Regions from separate parts of the Paenibacillus sp. JT31N17 genome, predicted to be linked through region 4. Evidence: riboswitches for the same ligand, from Rfam matches in the RefSeq annotation. Region 4 holds a riboswitch; each other region holds the start of a gene.
What was found. Region 4 has a riboswitch for cyclic di-GMP ahead of AC0YOB_RS11310 (pyridoxal phosphate-dependent decarboxylase family protein). Riboswitches for the same ligand answer to the same signal wherever they lie in the genome.

Region 1 (7,775 bases), on a different contig from region 4:
CTAAGTATTGCGGCACCAGTCCGCCGTTAAGCAGCATAGTAAAGAACACGAAGAACGACCAGAACCTGCCGAGAGGCATCTCCTTTCGCGACAGCGGGTAGGCTAGAAGCGCCGTAATGATCAGTCCGGCAACGGTCCCGATCACCGTAATGGCGATCGTGATGCCGTAAGCGCGCAAAATGCGGTCGATTTCATGCCATAAGTACTGATAGGCAGCCATGCTGAAGGCCTCCGGAAAAAAGGAATATCCGTGGCGAAGAATCGACTGCTCGTCCGTAAAGGATGTGATGAGCAGTAAAATGAACGGAAGCAGGCATAAGGTCGATATGAAGAGCAGCACGATGTGCACGAACCATTGCCAGACAGAGTTATTCGTTTTCATGCGAGCCACCTTCTTAAAATAAAGCGTGATCTTTGTTAATTTTTCTGACGACGAAGTTAGCCGCCAGCACCAATACGAAACCGACAAGCGATTGATAGACGCCGGCTGCCGAGGACATGCCGACGTCGCCGAGTGTCATCAGGGAGCGGTAGACATACGTATCGATGACGTTGGTCGTCGATTGCAGAGCGCCCGCGTTCAGCGGCACCTGATAGAACAAGCCGAAGTCGGAATAGAAGATGCGGCCGATCTGCAGCAGCGTCATAATCGTAATCACCGGCACCAGCAGCGGAATTGTGATGCGCTTGATCTGCTGCCACTTACCGGCCCCATCGATCGTAGCCGCCTCGTAATACTCGGGATCGATGCCGATAATCGAGGCTAAGTAGATCACGCTCAAGGAGCCCGCGCTGATCCATAGATGAACAACGGTCAGAATATAAGGCCATACATGCGCCTCGCTGTACCAGGAGAAGTCCGGCAAGCCCAGCATCGGCAGGGCCGTTTTGTTCAGGAAGCCGGTATCCGCACTGAGCATCGCGAAGACGAGGTAGCCGACGATGACCATCGAGATCAGGTAGGGCAGCAGGATAACGGTCTGATAAAAGCGCGATAGCCACCTTTTCCTGACTTCATTGAGCAGAATCGCCATAAAGACCGGCACGATTAGGTTTAAACAGATGAAAGCGGCATTATATAGAATGGTATTTCGGGTAATCAGGAGCGCATCGGATGTCTTGAATAGATACTCGAAATTTTTGAACCCGATCCAGTTGCTGCCGAAGATGCCCTTGGTATAGTTGAAATCTTTAAACGCGATGATGACGCCGAACATCGGCAAATAATTGTTGATCAAAAGGTAGAGGATGCCCGGCAGCATCATAAGCCCTAACGCAACGTATCGCCGGAGATTTTTAGCCTTTTTACCGGCCACTAGCAGTTTCATTTCGATGTTCCCTTCTACATGACGAGATCGTCGGTAATGACGACAAAAGCAGAAGCAAAACCGGAAGTTTTCACAACTTAAAATAATTGCTTTGACCTTGTCTGTCTTGCTTAAATCCAAAAATCTTTGTCAAGCGCGCATTCATTTGAGTGTTTTTCATATAGATGAATTATAGATTCCCATCGTTTTTTATATTTCCAATAATATCCAATATTTTGCCGCTACACCTCCTTTTAACCCTCTCAATATGTACAATAATTTACAAACAAAATAATTAATCTTGTAAGCAAATGTATTATAATAGGGATGGCGATTTTTGTAAAGTTTTGTCGATTCCTTCATGCAATGGGAGGAGTCTCGCGGAGATTATGGTTTCTAATATATGCAGCTCAAAAATATACGAAATAAACCGATATAAGAAATTAAGAGTAAAGATACAAGTTATTATTGGGTTAATTTATGTTATAGAGGTTTTTTTAGTATTGGGTGTTTTGCTGATCAATTGTTGAGATAGGCGGAAACCTATAAAAAATTAGTTAAATTCATATGTAAAGGTAAGTTTTAGGAAATCGATATATGCTTAAAAATTCCTGGCGCGGCGGGCGTGGGGGAGCAATTTGAAAGATATTAAACGTAGAGAGGGGGTCATATATTTCGTTTCACATAAGAATTTTGCACGAATCTTGTTGAAATTTACCGAAATAGGTCGAAAAGACCATTCTATAATGTGGTATATAAGTATATATTAGTAAAGTAAATTAAAATTTCATGCGACAAAGGCAAACCCATCTGAAAAGGGGGGACGCAAAGCTATAGGGGCTAAGGTGGACGAGCTATTCCATGATGCCAGCCAGTTACCGAATATGATGGATATTTTTCCTTCGTATTCTCCTAATCTATTAGATTGGAGGTTTTTTGCGTACAAAAAATATTGTAGGATCCGATTTGAAAGGATCATTCGCCTATCTGTTCGGGTTGGTTGAACAGAAAAATAGCTAAACTATTCATTTAAGCTACAAAATTACATTAATGAGGAGATAAGTTAATGAAAACTATTAATGAAGTCACACCGGAAATTATTGCAATAGTGAAACAAACATTGAAGTTACAACGTGAGATTGATATGAACGAAGATCTAACTGCGGTAGGACTAGACTCTTTGGACTTCGTGACACTGGTAATTGATTTGGAAGATAGCACTGGAGTTAATTTTAATGATGGTGACGAACTACTCATTTCGGACTTTTCTACTGTCAAAAAGATAATCGATCAAGTGGAAACGAAATTATCTAAAATGGAGTAATGATTTGATTTGTAGTTTTAATGTTGATCTTATTCGGGTCTACACTGAATATATTTGGTCTCCATCATTGCGACAAAGAGGGTGAGATTTATGTATACAAGTTTTATAAAAGCGATTGAAGTTTCCGTTCCTGAGAACAAAGAATATAACGATCCAGAAAGTAGCGTAACCCAAAAAACAGGCATCTACTCCAAACATATCGCTGGTGATAATGAATACCCCTCGGACCTAGCATGTCAAGCCATACAAAAATTGTTTGATTCTAATGTATGTCACCCGTCAGAGATTGAGTTTCTATTGTACTGTACGGCAACACCTGATTATCTAATGCCATCAACATCCTGTTTAATTCAACATCGAGTAGGTCTACCAAATTCGTGTGGGGCTTTGGATATTAACCTTGCATGCTCAGGGTTCGTGTATACACTTTCCTTAGCCAAAGGATTGATTGAAAACGGAACGGCGAAAAATGTGTTGTTGGTCACCTCAGATACTAGCACCAAATTTGTAAATCCTAAAGACAAATCTATACGGCCCTTATTTGGAAATGGTGCAACGGCTACTTTACTATCCAGGAGTGAACTTGGGACTTCATCTATAGGAACCTTCACTTTTGGTACAGATGGTGGTGGTGTAGGCAAAGTAATCATTCCTGCAGGTGGGTTACGCGAACCCATTACTCCTGAAGCGCTAGTAGAACAAGTTGATAAATTGGGTAACACGCGTTCAAGAGCTGAACTTTATATGGATGGCTTCGATGTCTTTAATTTTGTATTAAAAGAAGTAAGACTAAGTATAAAAAGATTTCTCGAGCAAAACAAAGAGACTGTCCATGATTACGATTTCTTTGTCTTTCATCAAGCTAACGAATATGTGATAGACGCTCTCCGCGGTAAGCTAGAGATTCCTAAAGACAAGTTCTCTATACAGATTCGGGACTACGGAAATACGAACTCTTCAACTATTCCCATTGCCTTATACCACGAATTGAAAGCTGAAAGAATTAAACGTGGGGATAAACTGATGCTTGCCGGGTTTGGTGCGGGTCTGTCATGGGGAGTATGCTCTCTTACTTGGTAAATGAAAGGACTAATCTAAATCGAATAATATCCGAAATGCTCTCTATATAATGGACGTACTCATGATTATTGCGGAGGTGCACTAAATTGAATCTAGCCGATAGGTTGGACATTACGGATATAAAAGAGCTTCTTTTTGGTCAGGTTGAAGGATTGATTAATCAAGGTCAATTCTCTGCAGCTTTAAGTACTTTGTATGGTGGATTAAGAAACATACGTACACATTTATCAACAGAAGACTGGGAACGATTTATCATACAATATCGTGAACATTCAATACACCATTTCTTTCTACAGGAGCCACTAACACGTCGAGTGTTCGAAAAACCACGTGGCTATGCAGGTGACCCTGTCATGATGGACTTGATTTATGCTTATAATGACAAAACTTTGCTACCTTTCAAGGAGGGACAAGCAGATGTTTCGGAGGCTCTATACTACGAGTTAAACAGCATAAGCAATGCATGCAATGCTGTTCGTGAAAGAAGACGTATCCTCTCCAGAAAAATTAATCAAACATCAGAACGAATTAAGAATCCTTCTATTCTTGCGATCTCTTCTGGTCATTTAAGAGAAGTGCAAGATAGTGTTACGACTAATAACCAAAGTATTGGTAAGTTTGTGGCCATTGATCAAGATAAAGAATCCCTTTCTGTGACAGAAGAGCTGATAAAAGACTTTGGTGAAGCCATACATGCCTCTGTTCTTGACATTCTTAAAGATAGAGTGTCTCTTCCTAAGTTTGATTTGATATACACTGCTGGTCTATATGATTATCTGAAGGATAGCGTAGCAAAAAAATTAACTAGCAAGTTATTTGATTTACTAAACCCAAGAGGACGGTTGTTGATAGGTAATTATCTTCCGGACGTTGCTGATTGTGGCTATATGGAAGCTGTGATGGATTGGTGGCTTATTTATCGAACTAATGGACAAATGCAAGAGCTCGTAGAACTAATACCACAAGAAAGTATAAACGATGTCGATATCTTTGTGGAGCAAAACCAGGTAGTTATTTTTTTAGAAATTGAGAAAGTTTGAAGCGTTGAAAAAAAACCGATTGTAATTGCAAAAAAAAGTAAAAGTAAGGGTTTTCCGGATGCTACAGGCTTGGGGCCTATACGTAAGCTGGTCAGGCTTACCGGTGAGCTTCCGATATCGAGCAGGCTCTTCAAGAGATTTCTCAGCCGGCCTTCAAGCTCAAAATTGTGGCAGGTGAAAGCAGCCCGAAAGTATGCCAATTGATGCGTACCCAGATTATCAATCCGACCATCCATTGTGCTTGGACAGCTCTCGCCCGGTTGTTCGCTCATGCACTGGCTCCAATGGCAGACATTCTCGTGTTAGAGGTGGTATTAGCTTATATTCTGACCTATTTGGTAGAAGAGTAGGTTGTACAAAATAAACTTTGAGGATGAGTGATGATGATTAGCAAGAGAGTGGCGGTTATAACTGGAGGAACACGTGGTATAGGGAAGCATACAGCTTATAAGTTTGCGCAACAAGGTGACCAAGTCGTCATTGCAGGCCTTAATGAAGAGCGTGGACATGAAGTTGTTCAGTACATTAAGTCGAATGGTGGAGAAGCAATTTTTGTAAAAACAGATGTTTCGAAGTACGAGGAAGTGGAATCCTTGATCGAAACAGCTGTAGAAACGTTTGGCAGCCTTGACGTGATGTTTAATAACGCCGGGAAAGGCTTCCTAACACCATTATTAGAGTTCAATATGGATGAATACCACCAAACTATTAATGTGAATCAGCATGGCGTAGCTTATGGAACTGTTGCAGCCGGGAAGAAAATGGTGGAATTAAACACGAAGGGAATTATCATAAACAATTCATCTACATTTGGTTATTTGGCCAGTGTGGGTACCTTCCCTTATCACGCAAGCAAAGGTGCAATCAACATGATGACCAAAGCTGCCGCGCTTGAATACGCTCCTCACGGCATTAGGGTTGTTGGTGTGGCACCAGCCTACGTGGATACCGACATCATCAAGCCCTACAAAGATAGCGGCTTCTTAGAGTTACTCGAATCTAAGATGATGAGCAAGAAGCTGATCCAGCCAGAACAAATCGCTGATTCTGTATACATGATTTCATTAAATGAAGCCAGTGCTATTAATGGAAGTGTTGTTATGCTTGACGATGGATATGCCTCTTTCAAATAGGCAAATATATAGGAAATTTAATGTCCCAGTATCAATTATATGAAGAGGGTGATATTTTTGCATGCAAGTTATATGAGGGCCATTGAAATCTTTGTTCCAGTTAATCAAGAGCTGAATGATCCGGATAGTAATATAACCAAAAAAATAGGCATCTACTCTAGGCATATTGCAGCAGAAAATGAATATTCATCAGATCTAGCATGCCAAGCGATACAAAAGTTGTTTGACACCAATGTATGCGATCCATCAGAAATTGAATTTTTAATATATTGTACGACTACCCCTGATTATTTTTTCACGCCGGCCACAGCTTGTGCTGTTCAACATCGAATGGGGTTACCTAAAACATGCGGAGCTCTGGATATCAATCTTGCATGCTCAGGTTATGTTTATGGACTGTCTCTAGCAAAAGGACTAATTGAAAATGGAACCGTGAAAAATGTATTGTTGGTCACCGCAGATACGGTTAGTAAATTTGTAAACCCAAAAGACAATTCTACTCGTCCCCTACTTGGAGATGGTGCAACAGCTACCTTATTATCCAGAAGTGAACAGGCCACTTCATTAATGGGACCTTTTGTTTTCGGTACTGATGGTGGCGGTGCTGAAAGTTTAATCATTCCTGCTGGTGGAGTGCGTGAACCTATCACTCCTGACGCTTTAATTGAAGAGACAGATGAAAAAGGTAACGTACGTACAAGAGCTAATATTCATATGAATGGGTTCGAGGTCTTTAATTTTACATTGAAACTAGTAACACGAAGTATTGGAACATTTCTTGAACAAAATGATGAAAAAGTTAGTGATTATGATTTCTTTGTATTTCATCAAGCAAATGAATATATGATCACAACACTCCGTGACAGGCTGGAAATCCCGAAGGAAAAGTTCTCTATACAAATGAAGGACTATGGGAATACTTCATCTTCTTCTATTCCTATAGCGTTGTTTCATGAATTGCAGAATAACAGAATTAAACGTGGGGATAAACTTATGCTTGCCGGATTCGGTGCCGGTCTTTCATGGGCAGTGTGCTCTCTTAATTGGTAAATTGAAAGATAAACTGCTATTAATTTCATATGAAAGGAGTTTTTCCATGACGTTAGATTACGACTCTAGAAACGAGCATCAGCAACTTGGCTTGTCGGATCAACAGGTTCTAAATATGTACCGGGATATGGCTCTGGCTCGGAAAATTGATGAGCGGATGTGGCTTCTTAACCGTGCAGGGGAAATTCCTTTTCTCGTGTCCTGTCAGGGACATGAGGCTGCACAAGTAGGAGCAGCATACGCGTTGGATGCAAAGAAAGATTTCCTTTGCCCATATTATCGAGATATGGTCATGGCCATTGTTTTTGGGATGACGACAAAGGAGTTAATGCTCGCTGCTTATGCTAAGGCAGAAGATCCAAACAGCGGCGGCCGACAAATGCCAGGACATTATGGAAGTAAAAAATATAATATCCTTTCGACTTCTAGCGTCGTGGCCAGTCAGATACCTCATGCCGTAGGCGTTGCCTTAGCTGGTAGAATGATGGGAGATTATCCGGTTGTGTTAACTGCTTTTGGAGATGGGGCCACCAGTCAAGGGGAATTTCATGAAGCGGTCAACTTTGCAGGTGTACACAAGCTTCCAGTCATTTTCTTCTGCGAGAATAACAAATATGCGATTTCGGTCCCCTATTCGAAACAAGTGGCTTGTACAGACATTGCAGATCGGGCAAAAGGGTATGGCATTCCTGGCATTACCGTAAATGGCAACGATCCTTTGGAAGTGTATAGAGTGATGAAAGAGGCGGTTAACAGAGCAAAAAGTGGCGAAGGTGCCACTTTGATAGAGGCGGTCCTTTACCGTTTGGTCCCTCACTCAAGCGATGACGATGATCGCTCT
Region 2 (7,775 bases), on a different contig from region 4:
GCGGATGTCGTACAAAGCGGTGGATTATTTGAAGCAATTGGGCTAGGAGCAAGTCAGGATAAACTTATTGGGCGGGTGGTCGGCGTGAAGAAGAAGCTATTGTTCGTCATGAACAACCTGAACTGCGGCGGCGCCGAGAAGTCGCTTATTTCCCTCCTGCAGGCCATTGATTACTCACGGTGTGAGGTGGATCTGCTGCTTTTCAAGCGGGAAGGAATGTTCATGGATAAAGTTCCGGAACAGGTCCGCGTGCTTGCGGAGCCCTCCGGCTATACCTACTTTGATATGCCGGTAGGCAAGGCGCTGGCGGGAACGATCAGAAAAGGCAGGATCGATATTGCATGGTCGCGTCTGCGCGCCGGTCTTGTCTTCCGCAGGGAGAGCAACCGGTCCATATGCGAGCAGCGGGTCTGGAAGTTTATCGGCAGATCGATGTCCGGACTCAGCAAGCAATACGACGCGGCTATCGGTTATCTTGAGAAATCGCCGGTTTATTATGTCATCGATAAAGTAAAGGCGCGGACGAAAATCGGATTTATTCACAACGATTACGACAAGCTGGGAATGGATCCCGGAATCGACCTGGGCTATTTCAAGGCGCTTGACTACATTGCTACTGTTTCGGAGGAATGCGTAAATATTCTGGCGGACCGTTTCCCTATGTACCGGGACAAAATTGTCCTGATGCACAACATCGTCTCGCCAGCTGCCGTTCTGAGCATGGCGCAGGAGAATGCTCCCACCCCGGGTAAAGGCATCACCATCGTCTCAGTCGGACGCCTGAATTATCAGAAGGGCTTCGAGCTAGCCGTGGAAGCCTGCGAGCTGCTTGTCAAGGATGGATTCGATATCCAGTGGTACATCGTGGGCGAAGGCGAGGAGAGGGGGAGGCTGGAGCAGTCCATAAAGGAGAGACGGCTTCAGGACTCAGTCATCCTTACCGGTCTTCTGGAGAATCCCTATCCCTATATCAAAACCTGCGATATTTATGTACAAACCTCTTATTTCGAAGGCCGCTGCCTGACGGTTACGGAGGCGAAAATCCTGCATAAGCCGATTGTATCCACCGACTTTAAAGTGATATACGACCAGTTAACCGACGGGCATAACGGTTTGATCGTGGAGCAGAATGCGGCTTCGGTCTATCAGGGCGTTAAGAAACTGATCACCAGCGAGACACTCCGCCGGCATCTGACAGATAACCTGAGGCAGGAAACACTGGGAACCGAGCATGAGATCCATAAGCTGTATCAATGGATCAGCTAGCAAGAAGGGGCGAGGCTATTGTATATTCCGTTACTATGTTGTCTGCTGCTGCTTGCCGCAGTAGTACTCATTATTTTAATTGATGCTATTCCGCTATTCGCGGACTGGCTCAGCCGCATTCGTATCGGACGATACCGCGATCTCAAGGAGTGGAACGAATCCGTCACCCAGAGGGGCGCCCAGTGGCTGAACCGTACCCCGAAGATGAAGGTGACCGATAATACCAGACTGGTCGTGATTGATATGCTGCAGGGAAACTATACCAAGAATGCGATCCAGCACTGGCAAGAGGCGTCCCTGCTTATCGGCTTGTCGGAATATGCGGACAAGAACAAGGATCGGGATATCGAGAACGAAATCAGAAAATACGTGAAAGCCAAATTTGACAGCAGCGGGAACTGGGTGGAGAAGCCCAGGCATATCGATGGCGCCATCGTGGCTTATGCTGTGATGAAGCAGCAGTGCATCGATCCGGATGGATTCAAGCCGGCGTTCGACTACATTTGGGAGTTCATTAAGGAGCATATCGGGGATGACGGCACGGTCATGTACCGCAAATCGATGAAGAACTACCGCTATGTCGATACGATCGGCTTTGTCTGTCCTTTTCTTGTCGCGTACGGTCTCCGTTATGACAAGCCGGAATGCGTGGAGCTGGCCGTCAGGCAGCTGGTCGAATACGAGAGGCACGGCATGCTTGATCATCATTATCTGCCAAGCCATGCTTACCATGTGGATCATAAAACTCCGCTTGGCTTGTACGGCTGGGGGCGGGGCTTGGGATGGTTCGCCATCGGGCTCATGGACGCCTGGCGCGAGCTGCCGGCGGCTCATCCCGACAAGCCGCTGCTCGAGGGGATGATTACGAGATTTGCGGCAGCCTCCCTCGCCTTCCAGGGCACGGAGGGGAACTGGAACTGGACGATTACCCGCCAGGAGTCCAGAGCGGATTCGTCGGCCACGGCGGTGCTTGGCTGGTTTCTCGGCGAAGCTTCGCATCTGGAGCATCTCGCGGAGGCTTGCTCCAAGGGATCGCAGCGGGCAGCCTCTTATTTGATGAAGGTAACCAGGCGCAGCGGTGCAGTCGATTTCTCCCAAGGGGATACGAAGGATATCGGCGTATATTCCATGCTGTTCAATATTTTGCCCTTCACGCAGGGGTTTTGCATCCGGATGATGACGGACAAGGGCCGGGATCAGGTGCCGGCATGAGAGTCCGCAGCTCATTAATTAATATTGCGGCGGGACTCGGCAACCAGATCGTGATTACGGCCCTCAGTTTTATTTCCAGGACAGTGTTCATTAACAGCCTTGGCATCGAGTATCTGGGTATTAACGGATTGTTCACCAATCTGCTGACAATGCTCACGCTGGCGGAGGCGGGTATCGGCTCCAGTATTATCTACAGCCTCTATAAGCCCGTCGCGGACAATGACAGGGACACCATCAACAAGCTGATGAAGCTGTACCGGAATGCCTATCTGGTCATTGCTCTCATCGTGGCGCTCCTTGGCTTATCCGTGCTGCCTTTCCTTGACCATTTTGTCAAAGATTCCAGCGTGGAGCATCTTACGGCCATTTATCTGATTTTTTTGCTCAATACCGTCACCCCATACCTCTTCTCTTACAAAAATTCATTTCTGAACGTCAGCCAGAAGGGATATATCGTGACGCTTGTGTTCACCTTGTCTTCGATTCTGTCAACCTGCCTGAAAATAGGAATTCTTACTTACACGAAAAACTATATTCTTTTTCTGATGATAGACAGTGTGATCACGCTTAGCACCGCGGTTATCCTGACGGTAACCGTCAACCGGATGTATCCGTTCCTGCGCGACAAGGTCAGCGGAGGGCTGGACAGCGTGACGAAGAAGGGGATCATCAAGAATGTGAAAGCCATTGTCCTGCAGAATACAGGCAGCTACTTCGTGCTTGGGACGGAGAATATTCTCATCTCAAGCTTCGTAAGTGTTGCGGCTGTCGGCTTGTACTCCAACTACAAGATGCTGATCGAAATCGGGCGGACCTTTATCAATCAGATTTTCAGCAATATGTATCACAGCATCGGCAATCTGGTATCCAAGGAGAGCAAGGATAAGATATTTGCAGTGTATAAAGTGACGCTGCTGCTTAATTTCTGGTTGTATTCGCTGTTTGTCATTCTCTTGTCCCTATTAATCGAACCGTTCATCACCCTGTGGATCGGTCCGGATTTCCTGATGAGCGGCAGCGTGCTCGTTCTGCTGCTGGCTCTGTTTTATGAAAGAGGCATGAGAAATTCCATCACGACGGTGAAAACAACGGCAGGCATCTTCCATCAGGACCGTTATGCCCCGCTCATTCAGGCGGCCGTATGCCTTGGCGTGTCCATTACGCTCGTCCAGACGATCGGGATAGCCGGCGTGTTTATCGGGTCGCTCATCAGCAGCTTGGCCGTTCCCTTCTGGACGACTCCTTATTTTGTCTACCGGAATGTATTCCAGCGGCCCTTGACGGATTATTTCAAGACCTATTTCATCTATACATTGGCAGGCGCGGGTGCTTATGCCCTTGCCAGCGCAGTATGCCATTTCATTCCCGCGAACGGCTTTGCAGAGCTGATAGGGAAAGGCATTGCGGGCTTTTTCACCGTGAATGTTCTTTATATCGCACTGTTTCACCGTACGGAAGAGTTTGGCTATCTGCTCGGAATCAGCCGGAGCATCATCCGCAGGCTGGCGATGAGCCGCAAGGTCAATCACAATATGGAGGGATAATCCTTATGGCGATATTGGTTACCGGCGGGGCCGGATATATTGGAACCCATACCTGCGTCGAGCTGCTGGAGGCCGGATATGACATCATTGTGGTGGATAATTTCGCCAACAGCAGCCCGGAGGCGCTCAATCGGGTAAAGGAAATCACAGGGAAATCCTTTCGGTTCTATCAATTGGACGTAAGAGACCGCAGCGCTCTTGAGGCCGTTTTTGCAAGAAATCAAATCGATGCCGCCATCCATTTTGCCGGTCTCAAGGCGGTCGGCGAGTCGGTTCGTTCACCGCTTTGGTATTATGAGATGAATATGAACAGCACGCTGGCGCTGTGCGAGATCATGAGCAAATATGGCGTGCACAAGCTTGTGTTCAGCTCTTCTGCCACCGTGTACGGGGCATCCGGGGATATGCCGGTGTCCGAGAATTCGCCCATTGGCGCATCCAGCCCCTATGGCCGCACCAAACAAATGATTGAGCAGATATTGCAGGATCTGGCGGCATCCAATCCCGAATGGGGAATCAGCATTCTCCGCTATTTCAATCCTGCCGGCGCCCATAAGAGCGGGAGAATCGGTGAGAATCCCTCGGGCACGCCTAACAATCTGATGCCTTATTTGTCGCAGGTGGCTGCCGGGAGGCTGGAAGAGCTGAGCATATATGGAAGCGACTATCCTACCCCTGACGGCACGGGAATCAGGGATTACATCCATGTTGTAGATCTGGCGCTTGGGCATATCAGAGCCCTTGGACGCATTCTGGATTCATCGGGTCTGAATATTTACAACCTGGGAACCGGGCGAGGTTCAAGCGTTCTGGAGATGATAGCGGCCTTCGAGAAAGCGACGGGGATTCATGTGCCGTACCGCTTCGCTGCCCGCAGGCCGGGGGATATTGCGGTCAGCTGCGCGGACATCCGGAAGGCCAGACAAGAGCTTGGATGGACTGCAGACCGTTGTATCGAGGAGATGTGCGAGGATACTTGGCGATGGCAGGCGAATAATCCCGAAGGCTACGATATCCATGAGAATCGGTTCATGACTGCTTTACTAAAAATGTGAATTATTCGACAAAATTAGTTGAAAAAATCAAAATTCGATCGCACGAAGCGACAGCATCAGCGGAAAGGCTTGATTATAATGGTGAATATAGAAAACGATTACATTTAAATAGGAGACGAAGAAGTGCGTTTTTACCTGGGCACCTTAAACGCATGGAGTCAGTGGTGCAACCGGCCGAATTCGGAGCGGAGGAAATGGTTATGGCGCTTGCAGAACGGATTCGCAAGGATAATTTGGACAAAGAGTGGGTTGAATTGATTATGATCGCACGGGCAATGGGGCTTGACCGGGAAGTCATCCGGGGTGTTCTGAGCGCCCTCCCGAAACTGGAAAACGGCACATTACCCATGGAAGAAAATACATCTACATAGTGCCTAATCCTTGTGGAGCCTCCATTTGTTGAATTCCAGAAATTCTTTAAACTGTTCCTTGCTCACGCCTGATGCCATGGCTTCGCGTACGAGGTCTTCCCATTCCCGGTCAAGCTGCCTTGCTTCGTCATCGGACTTCTGGACGTGAAGCAGTTCTTCTACGGAAATACCCAGTACGGTTCCGACTTTCTCGAGAAATTGAATGGAGGGATTTTGCTGAATCCCACGTTCAATGGAACTTAAGTAGGACTTGGCCACGCCCGCCCGCTCAGAGAGCTCGGTTAAAGAGAGCGCCTTTCTTTTGCGCAGCAGTTGTATGCGTTCTCCAATCATTATACGTATCCTCCAATGTTATAGCTTGCTGAACCTTATTATATCGGATTCTTCTTCATTAAGAAAGAATCTGTTGCTTATAACGAACAGTTGCGGAAAAGTGAACAGCGGTTTTATTGCGCTGAAGACTTTTCCGCTTTTTTTTTGAAATATATGAAAGTATAAATCCCGATTATACTTTGCTTATATTTCTGAGGGAAGAAACCAGGGTTTTGCCGCCAAAGGACGGCGATAGCCGTTTCTTTTCATGCATGGCCGCATGAATCTGCCTGTTTCCTCATCCTCTACGGCAGCTATACAATGGCTTCCTTCTGATTATCAAGCAGATGGCCGAATACTCCGTCCCGATCAGACGCAAGCTGCATGAAGCCTCCGCGCTGCACCACTTTCCCCTGATCAATGACAATGACCTGATCCGCGTGACGGATTGTGGATAAACGATGGGCGACCACAATAATGGTCATAGTTCCTTTCAACCGCTCCAGCGCCTCCTGGATTTTCTTCTCGTTCTCGGTATCCAGCGCGCTTGTCGCCTCGTCCAGCACGAGCACGGCCGGTTTGCTGATGATGGCCCGCGCCAGCACAAGCCGCTGCCTTTCGCCTCCGGACAGCCGGATGCCCCTGTCGCCAATGAGCGTTTCCAGCCCCAGAGGCAGCGCACGGACAAATTCAGCGGACGAGGCGAAGTCCAGCGCTTCCCACAGCTGATCCTCGCTGGCATCGGGCCTGATCATCAGCAGGTTTTCCCTGATGCTGGCATTGTACAGAAAGGGGTCCTGCGCCACATAGCCGATGGACCGCCGGTAGGCAAACAGATTCGCGTTGGTAATGGGTTCTCCGTCGATGAGAATCCGGCCCGATTCAGGCTGCATCAGGCCCATCAGCAGATCGATCAACGTGCTTTTTCCCGCGCCGGAACGTCCGACAAAGGCTGTCATCCGGTTAGCGGGAATGAACAGATTAATTGCCTGAAGCGTATGCGCAGCCTCCTGCCGGTGGTAGCGGAAATACACATTGTCACAGGTAAGCCCATGCTCCAGACGAAGCGGGGCCGGACTCAGGCCGGCAGGACCCGCCTCGTGCTGCTCCACCGCTTCCGCGCATTCCTTCTGGAGGCTGATGAGCGCTTTGAAGGCGGGGACCGTTGCCGCCAGCTGCTCCAGATTGGATTGAATGCCTGTGAATCTCGGCCACAGCCTGGCGAAGATCAGGATAACCAGCAGAAGCTGGGGACCCTGCGTATGAAAGAACTGGAATGAGATAAACACGAAGCCCGCGATCAATAGAGCAGAGGATATTTTGTAAACCAGCTGCGAATTCATTCTGAGCCGGATATACTCCATCTGCTCATGCATCATCCCCTGGGTAAGCGAATGAAGCCAGCCCAGGCGGGATTCCTCGAGGTTGTTGCTCTTGATGTCCTTGATACCGTTCAACTGATCGGTAATGCCGGCAAGGTAGCTTTGCGAGAGCTCCGAGGTTTGACTGCCGAGCACCTTCGCCTGATGAATATATTGGCGCGAGAACAGCGCAAGAACCGTTCCGCAGCCCAGTACGAATAAAGTCATGGCCGGCGAGAGCCAGAAGGCGAACACAATCTGGATAAGCGTAAACAGGAAGGAGGTCACGAGCTGGAGAAACAGGTTGATTCCGCTAATGACGCGCGCAAGCTCGATCGTTAACAGATTAATGAGATCCGACTTCCTCTTCTGGAGGAAAAAGGACCACCTGGACGCGAGCAGTGTGCTGTAGGTTTCAAAGCGCAGCTTGCGGCTGAAGATCTGCTGGATCTCCACATTGCGGATCGTTATTTTACGCTGAATGAGATTTTGACCGAACACGATCAATACATAAAGAGACAAAATCAGGGTCAGCGCCAACGTCTGTGGCATTGCCCGCAGCTCTTCGAGAATTTTGAAATCGTAGCCGCTTGCCTGCTGTACGCTCAAAATCCCACTCATGCTGATCATGGGGATCAGCAGCAGAATGCCGAG
Region 3 (7,775 bases), 150 kb from region 4:
GACAGGCAAACAGGTGGCCATGACGCTTGCGGCGAAGGAGGACGCCGTTCAATTCCGCATCACCAACAGCACGAACACCGGGAAGGAGGCCGAGTGGGAGCGGGTATGGGAGCCCTTCTATGTCATGGAGAGCTCCCGCAGCAAAAAATTCAGCGGCACCGGTCTCGGGCTGTCCATTGCCGGGACCATTTTGCAGAGCCACAACGCTTCCTTCGGTGTTCGGGCACAGGAAGGAAAAGTCACGTTTTATTTTTCCCTCCCGCTGCTTCGCCGCGAGCTACGCCCAATCAATGGAGCGGAACATGCCGGTCTCGGCTGATTCCTTGGCTTTCAGGCACATCAACGCGCTCAATAAACCGTCTTCCAGCGGGGAGAGCGATTCCGCGCCGTTCTGCATGATAGCCACGAAATTTTGCGCCAGGGTGGAATCGCCGCCAAAATGTCCTTCGCCCCCTGAAATATCATAGGTTTCCACACGCGGCGTATGATGCATGAATACGTTCACTTTGCCGGTGTAGAAATCAAACTCCAGCGTCCCCTTATAGCCAAGCAAACGCGCTCCGCGCGCGGCTGCCTCCCGGCGGGCAAAAAAGTTCTGCGAATAGGAGACATGCATGCCGGATTCGTAACGGATCAGGGAGCTCCCGGAATCCTCGTTGCCGGTATCCTCCGCATAACAGCAGTACTCCCAGCTGCGCCAGCGATCTTTATTGAAGGCGGTGCTGTCCGGACAGACCCGGTTATCCTCGCAATTGACGCATTTCAGGCCTGCCGGCCGCGTGCCCTTGAAAATTTGCTTGGAGGTCATCGCGCCAATCTCGGTGGGCTTGATCCCAAGCAGGCTGTTGATATAATCGAAGTCATGCGTGGCCTTCTGCAGAAACAGTCCGCCGGTTTCCTGCTCGTCACGGTACCAGCTTTGGTAATAAACCCCGCCATACGGCACATTATTCACGGCCTGCACATGCTCCACCGTACCGATTTTGCCGGAATCGATAATTTCCTTGGCCAGCTGGACGATCGTCGTCAGCTTCAGCGGAAACGATACCACCACCTTCGATATGGAAGCTTCAAAGCCCGCCTTCAGCCGTCTTAAATCCTCCATCGTCGTGGATACCGGTTTCTCCAGATAAAGCGGAATTCCGCTTTGCAGCACCTTCAGCGCCATTGTCGTATGCAGCGAGCAGCGCGTGCCGATTAATATGCCGTCAAGGCTCTCCGCGCCAAGCATTTCCTCGGCAGTATCATAATAATGGATGCTGTCCATCCCCTGCGCCTGAAGCTCCTCCCGGATCTCATCCTTCCGCACATCGACGATAGCCGTCACCCTGCAGGAGGGCTCCTGCTTGATAATCTCCGCAATGATCGTGCGTATGCGAAGCCCATAACCGATTACACCCAAATTCATCTTGCCATCCTCCTATGATCTGCTTGACTGGATTTACTACCAGTATAAGAGCTGAGAGGCGGAAGGGCTTTGTTCAAAAAGCCCCGTTTTTTGTTGTTTTGCTATCGGGCGACCCTTCCCGCCGCTGGCGGCACGCGGTATGATAGCATTAACGGATAAATGCGGAAGGTGATGATTGCAAGTGAGCACGCAAGCAGAGCTGGACGATCTGCAGCGGACACCGCTGCAGCAGACCCTTGTCATTGAGAAGCTCATCACGATGTATTATTTTGAACTGGACAAGGACTTCGGGTTTAACGGTGAGAAACATAACTTTTGGGAGTTTCTGTACGTGGACAAGGGAGAAATCGAGGTGTTTGCCGACGGCAGGAGACAGCTGCTGAAGCAGGGCATGATTATATTTCATAAGCCGAATGAGTTTCATGAATTTTATGCCGCCAAGGGCAAAGCGCCCAATGCGATCGTCATGACGTTCGACTGCCGCTCCGGCGCAATGAACCGTTTTGCGGATAAAGTGTTCAGTCTGGAGGATGAGGAGCGCAATCTGCTGGCGCAGATGATCAAGGAGGGTGAGAATGCCTTCATTTTCCCGTTCCGCCATCCGCTGGAGCGCCGCGAGGGTGCGGTGATCGGCAGTGAGCAGCTGCTCCGCTGTTACCTGGAAATTTTCCTGATCCGTCTGCTGCGCAAAAGCAGTCTCCTGCAGCCGGAGAAGCCCTTGTCCTCGCCAGCCCGGGAGAAAAGCAAGGATGAGCTGACCAGGCAGGCGCTTTTGTTTATGGAAGGAAGAATCGGCGGTCCGATGAATGTGAACGATATCTGCGGCGAGCTGCATATCAGCAAAACCCAGCTCAAAAGCTTATTCAAGCAGAATACCGGCTATTCCGTCAAGGAGTACTTCTCGAAGCTTAAGATCGAGCGCGCCAAGCGGTACATCCGGGAGGAAAGCTATAATTTCACAGAGATTTCCCGGCAGCTGGGGTTCAGCAGCGTCCATTATTTTTCCAAGGCATTCAAGAATGCCACGCGGATGAGTCCTTCGGAATATGCGCGTTCGGTGAAATCGCGAATGAAGCTTGAAACCGGAAATTGACTGCCTATTGCTTAAGGCTGTTTAGGGTCCCTCAGCTGAAGCTGCTCCTGAATATCTTTCATTTTCGATTTGGCGATCAACGCCTGTCTGGGGTAGCTACCGAAGAAGGATTGGTAGGTTTCACCCATCCTGGTTATACGGGACACTTTGCTGAGATTGATCAGATAGGAGCGGTGAGCCTGTACCAGATGAGGAGCCGGTTCCAGTTTGTCATAGGTTTCAAGGGGATCGTTATTCAGAGTATGTATAATAGATTTTTTTCCCATCTTTTCTATGAAAAGTATTTCATTAAAAGGAATGATATGAATATTTTTATTGATTTTTATAATCAGCTTGGGGTCCGGATTGATGAACAAATGATTGGCCTTCCGTTCCATTTCGAGGGTATGTTTCGTCCGCTCCAGCGCCTTGTATAGTCTGGTGCGAAGGACCGGTTTTATGATATAGTCGACTGCACCCATATTGAACGCTTCGATTGCATACTCCTGGCCTGGGGCCATCCAGATCATTTTCAGACGGGGGATGATCTGCAAATAGTCCTTCAGCGCCTTAAGTCCGCCCAGCCCCGGCTGCGAAGGATCGGTCAAAATTAAATCCGGCCTCTCCCGGACCATGATTTCCATAACGGAATGTTCGTCGGGAACTTCGCCAATGAGCGTAATATAAGGAAGCGCAGTGATAAACTTCTTGACAGTTTCTCTCGTTTGATTGTCTTCGTCAGCAATAATGACCCTGATATTTATCATTCTTGTTTACACTCCAATACTTGTTTTGGGCTGCCCGACGAAAAAAAGCGGAATGGAAAAATATTCAAAAACCCCATATGAAAACCGTTTATATTTTAAATATCTATTAGAAATATCTATTTTAATCATCGTTTTTTTGCAGAATCACGGAATGATATGATTTGAAATCATAACGCTAACAATATTAAAATGCAATCACCCTTCGTGCCTATCGGAAGTGGAGTGAAAATAGTTGTCGAATGACTTGAATAGTCGTTTTTCCGGCCTGAACATGGCAGATTTCAGGTATGAACGGCTGTAAACAGGCGAACTTCTTTATTTGACTGCATTAGACAAAAGACAGTCCTTTTAGTACACTCAATTTGGACTTGCAAGGTATATTTTCCTAATTATTAAAATTCAAATAGGAACTAGTGACTAATAATTAAGAAACTCAAACGATAAAGGCAAACCTGCCGAAAGTCAGGGACGCAAAGCTATGGGCCTAAAGAGAGCATCTCTATGGTCGCCAGGCTGCCGAATTGGTGGTGTATAAACACGATCCAATCGGATGGTGTTTTTTTTGTTAAAAAAAACCATTCTGGTCTGAGGTTTGAGAGGTGTTAACGTGAAGAAAAAAATCTCTGAAGATGAATTGTCCCAGCTGATCAAGCAATTGCATCTGGGTGAGGTGGATGCGGCTTCCAGATCTTCCACAGACGAAAGGGATATCAGAAGCCCCTTGAAGCAGGACGGCTGGATTCAGGTAATTGAACACCGGATTATTGTCCATGATCCCGTCAATAATGGCAAGCTCCCCGTCATCAGCGCTATTGCCCCGGTCAAACTAAAGGTAAATCATCATGACATACATTCAGAAATCAACGTGACTTCCAGCGACAGCATCCTTTGGGAAATTGAGAATCAACCGATGTATGAGATTACAGTCTCGGAAGACAAGCTTCACGCTTATTTCCACCTGCACGCCAAAGAACGGTATGCCTGGCAGCTAACCGATACAGAGCCTCTTGCCAAAATCATAATATCTGCCGAGGAAGACAGGAATATGGTTCTTGAAAGTGTGCATTTGACAGATGTCGCCGCCGTGCTTGAAAAGAAGTCGATCAAAGCAAACGTCGACCTGGCCGCTATTCATCAGGAATTATTGCAGCCGACCTACAGCCCGATTCTCATCGCCAGGGGCAAAGCTCCCGTACCCGGGAAGGATGCGGAGCTGGAGATTTATTTCTCCGAGGAGATCGAAAGCCGTTTCCATGAAACGGAAGGGACGGTTGACTTCCGCAATCATCTGCAAATCCCTTCCGTCACCAGCGGCGACGTTATTGCCAGGAAATCCCCGATTATCGACGGCATCCCGGGATACGATGTTTACGGCAATCTGATCACGCCCAAAGCGCCGGCTGATATCCTGCTGGTAGCCAAGTCGGGCGTAGAGCTGACTCCACAGGGGGCCATTATCGCCAGAAAAGAAGGACGCCCGCGGATTACGGGAACCAAAATCAAAGTCTTTGATATCTCGACAGCGTATACCGTCTCCGGCGATGTAGACATTGAAACCGGCAATATTGTCTTCTCCGGCGATGTGATCGTATATGGCAATGTAACCGACAATATGATTATTGAATCTCTGGGGAATGTATATGTCATTGGCAGTGTCTTCAATGCGACCATCACAGCAACGGGATGCATCCATATCCGGGGGAATGTAATGGGCAGCAAGCTGTATTCGGGATACTTCGGTGTCATGTTCAACCGTTTATACAACACCTCGAAGCTGCTGAGCAAGCAGATCGAGAAGCTGCTGATCGGCTCCCAGGTGCTGGAGCAAGCGATCCAGTCACGTGACCAGACGGTTAAATACGGACAGATTGTGCTGCTGCTGCTGGAGAAGAAAATGAAGGATATACCGGGGCTAATCAAGGATCTGCTATCCGTGGTCGCCAATATCCGCCATCTGAAGAAAGAAGAGTACCAGAAGCTGATGGAAATGGCGGCGGTTTTCCTGAAGCCCTCGCAGCTCATTGAGTCGGCCACCAGAAATGGCATCCAGAGCTTCTTGTCCCTATTGACGGACGCCCATCAGGAGGTGGCCCGCATGCAGGAGGCGCTGGTCAATATTACCATCAATCAATGCCATAACAGCGAGCTCAAATCCAATGGCGATATTTTGATCCAGCGCGACGGAGTTCTTGTCAGTGATTTGTACTCGGCCGGCAATATATCCTTCAAGCATCGGCTGGCCGTTTGCCGCGGTTCAAGGCTGGAAGCCGAAGGGGATATCACGGCGAAGATTGTAGGAGGGCAGACCGGAGCGGCCACGCTGCTGAAAGCCAAGAGGCGGGTCAGCGTCGTCAGAATGCACTCGGGAAGAGTCTCTATCGGGAATTACAGTAAGGAAATTCTGGAGTCTGTCGAAAATACAACCTTTGATATCGATAACATGATGCAGGCTTAATCTGATTTCTTCTATAATAAGCACCCCGTGAAAGTGGTGGAATCTTGGTGACTCCGACTGTTCGGCAATATCAATATGTAGGCATGAGAGTAAATAAAAATATGTACAACCAAATGGGTGCCTTGATTGTGCCTGCTTTTTCCCGGCTCACACGAAAAAATCTGAAGCGGCTCATTCAACATCAAATTACGCTGAAGGAAGAGGATATTGAAGATCTTCCGGTCCTGCACCTGCTGAATTCGGCTATTGTTGAAATCAAGGACGTCTTTCATCAGGTCCGGCACTTCGATGAGATTCCGTTTGCGCATGTCCGCAATACGATGGTGCCGATCATTGTGGATATGAGCAACCATATTTATTTAAAGCAGGTTTTCACCTATTTCGGCGAAAATGATGAATATACCTACCGTCATATTATCGCAGTTGCGCTGATTGCACGTTTAATCGGCAAAGTGAAGGGTCTTGGCGAAGAGGAATTGCTGGATCTGACCATCGCAGGCTTCCTGCATGATATCGGAAAAGCGAAAGTTCCTGAAGCGATCATGAATAAACCGGGCAAGCTGACGCCTGAAGAATTTGATGAAATGAAGAAGCATACGCTTTACGGGTACGAACTGATCAGGCAAACGCCGGGGCTTGCGCAGCGGCACGCCTTGGTGGCTCTGGAGCATCATGAGCGCGAGGACGGAAGCGGATATCCGCATGGCATCAAGGGAGAGCAGATGGACTCTTTCAGCAAAATCGTAGCCGTCGCGGATGTTTTTCACGCGATGATCTCGAAGCGGGTCTATAAGAAACAGGTTCCTTTCTATCAGGTTCTGCTGGAAATGTCGCAAAATGCCTACGGGCTGCTCGATCCGGAGACAACGTTATGCTTTCTCGCGCGTATCATGGACATGCTGATTGGCAGCGAGGTCTGCCTCTCCAATGGACAGCGGGGCACGATTATTCTGATTCATGCCAATGATCCCTTGAGTCCCCTTGTCGAGGTGAAAGGCCAATATCTGGATTTAAGCAAAGACAAATCGGTGCATGTGGAGCAGATCGTATAACGGGGAGGCTGCCTGTTTTTTTTCAACGGGCCTCCCTATATGGTTGTTCTGCAATCGGTGAGGAATGAATATACAAAAATAACGGCATAAATAGGAAGCTTCAAACAACCGCAGTGTGAAGAACAAGCCGCCGCCTTAAGTGAAAAGGGGGAATGGAATGCTGCAGAAAATCAGGGTAATGGGTCTTGAGTCGAAATATTCCACCTTATCTTTTATTTCGGTTACAGGCGTCATTATTCTGCATCTGATCCATTGGGCTTTGGCTCCACTCATAATGGGCGCGACAGCGGGGATGCAATTGCAGCATCGGGATATGGAGGGTCACGGCTCCGTTATTATGGATGTGCTCATTCTCGTGCTGTTTCTTGTCAATATAATCAGTATGTATTTTGCCTGCCGGCAGCTGGCGTTAGCATGGAGGAAACGCGCCAATCTGACGCGGCATACCTATTTATGCAGCGCAGTCTCCGTTATTGTCCTGTCTATAGGTGTATACACCATGTTTTCGCTGTAATCAGCTCCGTAATCAAATAGAGGACCGCCTGGCAAATTTGCCGGCGGTCCTCTATTTGATTTGCCAGCGGCAAGGTTGGCTAATAAAAGACAATAAAAAGCAAGAGAGTCTCGTATTTCATGGTGGGTTTATCTGCTATCCTGATCATGCATCCAATGATCAAGGTGCTGTGGTATCTCCAGTCCCAATACCATCATCTGCCGACGGTCCGGGGCGTTCTGCAGCAGAACGGCGGCGAGTACCAGGCGTCCGGTCCCCGGTATCATCAGGAAGAGAGCGGCACCGTGATGTCCATCGATATTGCGGCAGCCTACCCCGGCGAGGCGGACATCGAATCCTGGCGGCGATCCTTCAAGCTGGAACGGCAGCGGGAGGCTTTGATTGAAGTTACGGATGCGTTCGTCCTCGCGGAGCCCTGCTGAAGAGCTTTTTTACAGTCTGATCCCGCCCTGCCAGCCGGTTGCGGGGGAGGAAGGCTGCATCCGGCTGGAGCTGCCGGGACTTTGT
Region 4 (7,775 bases):
ACATTAGTGAAATCAGCTTCGGAACATGGGCTATCGGCGGATCCTGGGGCGGAACGGACGATGGTTCGGCGCTCAAAGCGCTGTCACGTGCAATGGAAGAGGGCGTCAACTTCTTCGATACCGCAGATGTTTATGGTGAAGGACATAGTGAGGAATTGCTCGCCAAAGCGACAAAAGGGCGGGAGGACGAAATTTACATCGCGACCAAGTTTGGCCGTGCCGGTGATCTTCTGGATCCGGCTTCCTATTCCTACGAGTCGGTGCGGGCCTATTGCGAGGCAAGCTTGAAGCGGTTGGGCCGCGAAAGAATCGATCTGTACCAGGTGCATTGTCCGCCTACGGATATTCTGCGAAGCGGCGAGGTATTCGGCGCGCTTGACCGTCTGCGCGAGGAAGGCAAAATCCGCGAATACGGGGTAAGCGTTGAAACCGTCGAAGAGGGTTTTATTTGCTTGCAGCATCCCAATGTAAAGGCGCTGCAGGTGATATACAACCTGTTTCGGCAGAAGCCGGAGCTTGAGCTGATTCCCAAGGCTTTCGGGCAGGGAGTGGGCATTCTGGTGCGTCTGCCGCTTGCCAGCGGGCTGCTGACGGGCAAGTTCACGGAGAAATCAACATTTGCCCCTGACGATCACCGGAACTTCAACCGTAATGGCGAAAGCTTTAATGTTGGTGAGACCTTCGCCGGAATTGCCTTCGAGATGGGCGTATCACTGAGCAAGGAGCTGTCATGGATTGCCGAGGGCAGAACGAATATGGCCAGCGCCGCGCTGCGCTACCTTCTGGATAATCCCCATATTACCTGTATCATACCGGGATTCCGAAACGTCTCGCAGGTGGAAGATAATTTGCGGGCGGCCAATGTTCCGGGTTATACGCGAAGCGAGCTCGACAAAATCCATCAATTCTACGAGCAAGAGGTCCACAACTATATCAGAGGACCTTATTGAATAAGAGAATAGTTAAGCACGGGCAGGCCCGGACGAGCGAATTCCTTCGCTTGTCCGGGCCTCTTTAAATTGTTCCAAGCTGCAGATCATTTTCTTCGGGAATGCTACCCGTTCACAATTTCCCCGCCATTGATGTGAAGGACTTGACCACTCATGTAAGAAGAATCCTCGCTTGCGAGGTACACATAAGCGGGAGCCAGTTCCTCCGGCTGTCCGGCACGCTTGAGCGGGACATCGGCGCCGAATTTGGCCACCTTCTGCTCATCAAAGGTTGAAGGAATAAGAGGTGTCCAGATAGGGCCGGGCGCTATGGCGTTGACGCGAATGCCCTGATCGGCAAGATTGAGGGACAGGGAGCGGGTAAAGGAAACGATGGCTCCTTTGGTCGCCGAATAATCGAGCAATGTCGGGCTTCCCCGGTAGGCGGTTACGGATGTCGTATTAACGATTGCTGCACCGCTTGCCAAATGGGGCATAGCCGCCTGCGTTAAATAAAACATCCCGAAAATATTGGTTTTGAAGGTCCGTTCAAGCTGTTGGGGAATAATGAGCTCAATCTTATCCTGGGGATGCTGCTCTGCCGCGTTATTGACGACGATATCGAGTTTTCCCAAGCTTTTAACGGTTTCCTCCACGGCCTGGCGGCAGAAATTCGGATCGCCGATATCTCCCTCCAGCAGAATGCAGCGGCGGCCGGCCTCTTCCACGAACTGCTTGGTTACCTCCGCATCGCTTTGTTCATTCAAATATAGAACGGCTATATCGGCGCCTTCCTTGGCATAAGCAACTGCAACGGCACGGCCGATCCCGCTGTCTGCTCCGGATATAATGGCTATCTTGCCCTGCAGCTTGCCCGCTGCCTTTAATCCGGAAGATTCAAATTGCGGGCTTGGCGTCATTTTGGATTCCAGTCCTGGCTGCCGGCTTTGATGCTGAGGCGGTAAAGTGGTTGGCCTTGCTGGCGTTTCGCCTGAAGATGTCATAGGCTGCTTCGTCATTTGAGAAACAACTCCTTTCGATAAGCTATCATTCCACGAATACGTTGTTCTTACGCGTTCCATTGAACTATTACCCCGGGCATGCAGAAATGAAAAAAAATAAATCTCTAGAAAAGAGGAGAAAACTTGAAAAAAAATAAGTCTTTAGAACTGGTTTTAATGTCGAAAGGTCAATAATTGTAATAAATTCGTAACTTATTTATAATTTTATTGTTAAAAGGCCCAAAAATCCTTGAAGATAATGGAACAAAATAGTAATATACGACTAAGCTTCCCGGTCTATTATTTCCATGGCGAAGACAAATTGAATACTAGGCAAAGCTATTGAAAAGTAGTGACGCAAAACTACAGGGGCATCATCCAACAGTGGAAATGCCAGCCAGTTGCATCCATTTAACAGCTGTTTAGGCTTGCCATGCCCATTATGCTGTTTTTTTGCTGTGCGGATCATTTATGGGTTTTTCGCATCACAAAATAAATTGGTTACAGAAAAGAGGCTATTACATGAAGATGTCACCAGTTCAAGATGTACGTCAATGGTTTCCGAGCGATGATGGGAATGAGCAGGACCGGATGCAATTGATGAAGCTTATGGAGCAGCTGATGACGGGCTTCGATCTTTTGAAGGACCCTGAGAGGGTAAACCTGAAGGGCAGCAAGGACCGGTCAGGCGATTTCTATGGACAACTGAATGAGAGCAGCGTTATCCCCCCGCAGGGGAAGGCGATGGAAGATGTAACCCGGGGCCTGATTGAACTGATGCATGCGCATCCCTACCATACCAAATATTTTATGACCAATATTCTGCCTATGGCATCGATTCCGGGCATTATGGGAATGCTCGCCGCGATGCTTGTCAACGGCAATAATTTGTGGGACGTATATGGCCCGGCCGGAGCTGAAGCTGAAGTGCGGGTCGTCAGCATGATGTCCAAGCTGGCCGGTTATGACCATACGAGAAGCGGCGGCTACACAACCTGGGGCGGACAGGGGGCAATCTTCACCGGTCTGCGGCTGGCAATCGCCAAATTCGCTCCGGATGCTTCACGCACGGGAGTGCCGAATAATCTGTATGCCTTCTGTTCGGATTCGGCTCATTACAGTCTGTACAAATCCATGGAAGCGACAGGACTTGGAAGCGACCGTCTGGTCAAAATCCGGACAAGAAGCGACAGCTCCATGGACACAGCGGATTTGAAATGGAAGCTGGAGCAGGTTATTCGTTCAGGCGGGATTCCGATCTATATCGTCGCCACTACGGGGACGACCGATGCTATGGGAATTGACGATATTTCCGATATTATGAATATTGCCGTACAAGCTGCCGCGGCTAATGGATTAAACAGGCCGCATATTCATGCGGACTCAGCGCTGGGAGGATTTTTCGCTTTTTTCAATGATTATGATTTTGCCCTTAATCCGCTTGCATTGGACATGGAAACGCTGGGAGCTCTCCATGCGATCGCAGGCAAAATGAAGCATATTCATCTGGCCGATACCATGTGCTTTGATTTTCAAAAGCTGGGACAAACGCCGTATCTGACGAGCCTGCTCCTGGTTAAAGAAGCGGAATCTCTGCGGCTGCTTGATTTGAATCCCGACGAAACGCCTTATGTGGGATACCGCGGATATGGCCAGTATCATACCGGTTACACGCTGGAATGCTCCCGAATGGCCAGCTCGATCAGCATCTACAGCGCTCTGCAGGCTTTTGGCATTGAAGGGTATCAACAGCTGCTGGCGCAGTTTGTATCGGTCAATTTGGCTTTCCGCAGGCAGCTCATGAAGGAAGTTCCCGAGATGGTGATCGCAAACCCCGACAATCCCGGTATTACGACACTGCTGAGGATTTATGAGAACCGGATTTCCCGATTCCAAGAGGAATTGGCCGGGGAGTGCCCGCTTGATGAGCTCGTCCGAAACAACCGGCTTAATGAACGATTATTCGAACTGCTCGGGGAGCGGCGCGATGACATGTTTTTTGGGGACACCAAGAAGCATCTGCTGGTTTTATCCCAGGAAGGTGTGGAAGTCCCCTTATACGCCAGCAAGCTGTTTGTGATCTCGCCTTATACACAGCTTGAGCATGTCCCGGCAATTGTCGGCTACTTAAAGGAGAGAGTAGACGAAATTTATGAGCAGTACCATTCTCCGTATCAATCAGGGAGGTCCGTCGAAGTTGTTTAATTCCTTATTGCGTCCCGTGCGGGAACGACTGTCGCTCAAAGTCATCATCAGCATCCTGCTGCTGCAATTATTTACATGCGCCGCATTTGCAGGCACAACTTATTACGTCAATACGAATCTGGTCGATAAGCTGCTGCAGCAGTTTGATCTAAGGCTGAATACGGATATCGGGGTTGTCTCGGATCTGGTAGCCGGCATTCCCGGTTACGAGGCCGAAGTAAAGGATGCAAGCGACCCGCTTTATGCCGCCCTGAAAGAAAATCTGGAACAGGTCAAAGTTAAGAATGGTCTGGAGAATGTGTATGTGCTGTCCAAAAGCGGCGGTAAGGACCATATCGTCGTGTTAGCCGATGTACCGGACGATTACGGGACCGACTATCCGTTTACGGCTGATATGAACAAGGCTCTGACCGACAACAAGACAATTGTCAGCGAAATCTACAAGGATGAATTCGGTATTCATAAATCCATCTTCGTTCCCTACACGGATGGAAACACGAGCACCTTGCTCGGTATCGACCTGGATGCCTCTGTTATACCAAAAATGTCATCGACCATATTCTGGTCCACCGTCATCATAACCATTATCGTTTTATTGATTGGCTCCATTGTATCGCTGGCGATCAGCCGTATATTCACAAAGCCGATACGCAGGCTGATGTCGGCCACGGAGAAGGTGGCTGCCGGAGACTTGAGCGAGCAGATTATACTGAAGCGTGAGGATGAGATGGGCAAGCTGTCCCAGTCGTTCGGACAGATGAGCCAGAACCTGCAGGAGCTGATCCGCCAGATTCTATCATCGTCGGACGAGATCTCGGGAACGACACGCAATTTGCATCAGGCATCGGGAGAGACAAGCCAGAGTGCGCTGCAGGTAGCGGTATCCATGAACAAAATGAGCGAGGGCATCAATGGGATCGTCGAAGGGCTCACGAACAGTTCGGAAGCTGTATCTGAAATTGACGGGGAGCTCTCTGAGGTCACCCAGGATGTGGAGGAGATGCAGTCAATTGCGGTGCTTGTCAGAGAGCAATCCGAAGGCGGGCGGGAATTGGTAGAGAAGACGCTGCATCAGATGGAGGTCATACAGGAGGCAATGCGGCACTCCCTCGAGGCCGCTGAGCTTCTGGGGCATAATTCGCGGGCTATCGGAGATATTGTAACCATTATTTCGAATATTGCCAGCCAAACGAATTTGCTGGCGCTTAACGCATCGATTGAAGCGGCCCGTGTCGGTGAGCAGGGCAAAGGCTTTGCTGTAGTTGCAGGGGAAGTACGGAAGCTCTCCGAGCAATCTTCACAGTCCGCTTTGTCTATATCCGAGCTGGTTTCGGTCACACAGGAAAACAGCCGGCTGGTTATCAACCGTATTGTTGAAGGCAATGAAGCCGTCACGCAGGGACATGCCTGGATTAGCGAGACGCATGCCAATTTCGAAGGTATTTTTAAGGGAGTTGGCCAGTTTTCGACGTGCACCGAGCAGCTGCAGGAGGCTGTTGTCAATGTGGAGCGGTCGTTCGGGCAGATCACCTCGGCCATGCAGCAAATTTCCGGCATTACACAGGAGCAGGCAGCAAGCTCCGAAGAGGTCGCAGCGGCTGCCGAGCAGCAAAGCGCTACGATGCAGGAATTGACCGAATCCATCGGCAGGTGCTCGGATCTGGCGGCAGAACTTCTGAAATCGGCAAGCCGTTTCAAAGTAAAAGTGCAGTAAGCTTTTTATGAATGTTCTGCATATTGGGTACCGCCCCAAGCAGGGAACCTTTTCCTAGTTTTTTAGGAGCAGGTTCCCGTTCTTGTATAACAACCGGGACCAGCTGCTATAGAGACAAGAAACGTCTGGAAAATAGTTTTGTTCGCTTGTACATATCAACCGCTTGGGTATAATGAGGTAATAAGGCGGATACGGGAAAGGAGAGCGAATGGAACTACTGGAATACGTGACAGCCGCTTGGCTCTCCAAGCATCTGGGGACATCCCAACAAAATATATCACTTGCCGGCAAACGGGCGCTCAATCCGGAGTATAGGGGTGATTTTCTTAAACCGGATGCACTGTTAGATGGTGGCAGGCCAATATGGCTAAAGGATAGAGCGATTGAATTTATCGCACAGCGGGGTTCAGTAAACTGAGGGACGGTTGATCAAATGAGTGTTTTTTTGTTGTTCATGTTATTTTCCATCATTGAAAGCATCGCATTGTTTTCTATTTCATTCACCCTTTACAGACTTAAATTCACTCAATATCTTTGGCCTTCGCTTATCATGATGCTCGTCATTAACCTTGTGAGTTTTTACTTGCGAAAAGAAGTAGCGCTTGCTGATTACGCTCCGGTTGCCATTCTGGTGCTGCTGGTTCTTTTTATGATGGCCGTAGTTAAAATTCCTGCATTCTGGGCTTTAATTGTATCTTTGACAGGTCTATGTTTTTTTGCATTGCTGCAGACAGGCTTGATAATGCAGTTATCCTTTGGGTACCTGTCCGTTCAGGAAATTAATTCTCATGCATGGAAAGGGTATCTGCTGCAGACATTGACGGGTCTTATCGGGTATCTGATTAGCGGTTTTCTATATAAAAGAGGAATAGGGTTCTCATTTGAATTCGAAAAACCAATTTATAAGTTGGTAACTTTGCTGGTAATGATTATAATGATATTAATCGCTCTGGCATTCGGAGCTGTGCTGTTTATTGGAAATCTATACATAGCCACAATAATCTACTTTATCGGACTGGCTTTTCTGCTCTATTTTGCACTAAAGAAGGAGACAGAAGATGCAAACATTGGCCTTTAGATTGGCTGCGGGCTTAAAGCGGAGGGCCCCTGACCATCCAAGCTCTATTGAAGAATTGCAATTTTCCATAGAGGCGCTTTTCAATACCTTCGGAACCTTAATTGCTGCATTGAGCTTGAGCTTAATGACAGGGAAAACGCAGGAAACGATATACGCCTTGCTGGCCTTCGCTGCTCTAAGAGCGGTTTCCGGAGGCATTCATCTTAAACATAGCTGGACATGCCTGCTATCGACTTCCATAGCGGCCAATATTGTCGGTTTCTCCTCAATTTCCAATTTAACCGTGTTCTGTCTGACTATCGTATGCATACTTCTCGCCATCCTCTACGCGCCATCAAGAATCGAGCAGCAAACCAGGATTCCTTCAAAGTATTTTCCGTTATTAAGGTGGATTTCCGTTCTTATTGTCTGTTCAAATTTTTATTTCCAATCCTCAATTGTTGCCATTTCGTTCCTCATTCAATGCATTCTCTTGATCAAATGGAGAGGAGGTGACGCTAAATATGAAAATGAAATCGCTTAAAAGCAAAGTTTTCTATTTTGTTTGTACTGCATTGGCCTCCGCTGCGGTACTGATTGTTTCTACTGCCAGCATCATTTGGGTACATCAGCCAAAAACGCCGGCAAGTCTTCTTAAAAAGCAGAAATAGCCTGGGAGATGTTTGAAATGGATTTATTATCAGTTATAAAAAATAACGATGGCAGCGGCGGGCTGTGCAGCGTGGAGATTAAAGCTGTGGTGTTCCTTGAGTACATCGGGGGCAGTACGCCGCAAATCAAAATTCACACGACAAATGAAGAATATTATATTTGGGGCACTTTAAAAACATGGACAAAGGCCTTGCAGG

Region 1: it holds a riboswitch for cyclic di-GMP, as region 4 does, so the genes downstream of both, AC0YOB_RS25460 (acyl carrier protein) here and AC0YOB_RS11310 (pyridoxal phosphate-dependent decarboxylase family protein) in region 4, are expected to answer to the same signal.
Region 2: it holds a riboswitch for cyclic di-GMP, as region 4 does, so the genes downstream of both, AC0YOB_RS21560 (hypothetical protein) here and AC0YOB_RS11310 (pyridoxal phosphate-dependent decarboxylase family protein) in region 4, are expected to answer to the same signal.
Region 3: it holds a riboswitch for cyclic di-GMP, as region 4 does, so the genes downstream of both, AC0YOB_RS10635 (DUF342 domain-containing protein) here and AC0YOB_RS11310 (pyridoxal phosphate-dependent decarboxylase family protein) in region 4, are expected to answer to the same signal.

Annotation. Positions count from the first base shown of each region.
Region 1 covers NZ_JBWDNP010000009.1:244,870-252,644, forward strand. Annotated here, with positions in the region: gene AC0YOB_RS25450 (carbohydrate ABC transporter permease) at 1-382, opposite strand, end outside; gene AC0YOB_RS25455 (ABC transporter permease) at 396-1,328, opposite strand; cyclic di-GMP riboswitch class I at 2,097-2,190, shown strand; gene AC0YOB_RS25460 (acyl carrier protein) at 2,374-2,631, shown strand; gene AC0YOB_RS25465 (3-oxoacyl-ACP synthase III family protein) at 2,722-3,711, shown strand; gene AC0YOB_RS25470 (hypothetical protein) at 3,798-4,751, shown strand; gene AC0YOB_RS25475 (hypothetical protein) at 4,868-5,101, shown strand; gene AC0YOB_RS25480 (SDR family NAD(P)-dependent oxidoreductase) at 5,135-5,884, shown strand; gene AC0YOB_RS25485 (3-oxoacyl-ACP synthase III family protein) at 5,942-6,934, shown strand; gene AC0YOB_RS25490 (thiamine pyrophosphate-dependent dehydrogenase E1 component subunit alpha) at 6,981-7,775, shown strand, end outside.
Region 2 covers NZ_JBWDNP010000006.1:447,074-454,848, reverse strand. Annotated here, with positions in the region: gene AC0YOB_RS21585 (polysaccharide pyruvyl transferase family protein) at 1-46, shown strand, start outside; gene AC0YOB_RS21580 (glycosyltransferase) at 85-1,266, shown strand; gene AC0YOB_RS21575 (glycoside hydrolase family 88 protein) at 1,291-2,478, shown strand; gene AC0YOB_RS21570 (lipopolysaccharide biosynthesis protein) at 2,475-4,022, shown strand; gene galE (UDP-glucose 4-epimerase GalE) at 4,028-5,077, shown strand; cyclic di-GMP riboswitch class II at 5,180-5,262, shown strand; gene AC0YOB_RS21560 (hypothetical protein) at 5,242-5,448, shown strand; gene AC0YOB_RS21555 (helix-turn-helix domain-containing protein) at 5,452-5,781, opposite strand; gene AC0YOB_RS21550 (ABC transporter ATP-binding protein) at 6,075-7,775, opposite strand, start outside.
Region 3 covers NZ_JBWDNP010000002.1:712,403-720,177, forward strand. Annotated here, with positions in the region: gene AC0YOB_RS10615 (sensor histidine kinase) at 1-319, shown strand, start outside; gene AC0YOB_RS10620 (Gfo/Idh/MocA family protein) at 278-1,408, opposite strand; gene AC0YOB_RS10625 (AraC family transcriptional regulator) at 1,590-2,501, shown strand; gene AC0YOB_RS10630 (LytR/AlgR family response regulator transcription factor) at 2,513-3,247, opposite strand; cyclic di-GMP riboswitch class I at 3,683-3,768, shown strand; gene AC0YOB_RS10635 (DUF342 domain-containing protein) at 3,855-5,702, shown strand; gene AC0YOB_RS10640 (HD domain-containing phosphohydrolase) at 5,804-6,754, shown strand; gene AC0YOB_RS10645 (hypothetical protein) at 6,912-7,268, shown strand; gene AC0YOB_RS10650 (hypothetical protein) at 7,388-7,690, shown strand; gene AC0YOB_RS10655 (hypothetical protein) at 7,729-7,775, shown strand, end outside.
Region 4 covers NZ_JBWDNP010000002.1:859,458-867,232, forward strand. Annotated here, with positions in the region: gene AC0YOB_RS11300 (aldo/keto reductase) at 1-950, shown strand, start outside; gene AC0YOB_RS11305 (SDR family oxidoreductase) at 1,055-1,933, opposite strand; cyclic di-GMP riboswitch class I at 2,253-2,339, shown strand; gene AC0YOB_RS11310 (pyridoxal phosphate-dependent decarboxylase family protein) at 2,453-4,135, shown strand; gene AC0YOB_RS11315 (methyl-accepting chemotaxis protein) at 4,128-5,849, shown strand; gene AC0YOB_RS11320 (hypothetical protein) at 6,283-6,927, shown strand; gene AC0YOB_RS11325 (accessory gene regulator B family protein) at 6,908-7,450, shown strand; gene AC0YOB_RS11330 (AgrD family cyclic lactone autoinducer peptide) at 7,431-7,577, shown strand; gene AC0YOB_RS11335 (LytTR family DNA-binding domain-containing protein) at 7,595-7,775, shown strand, end outside.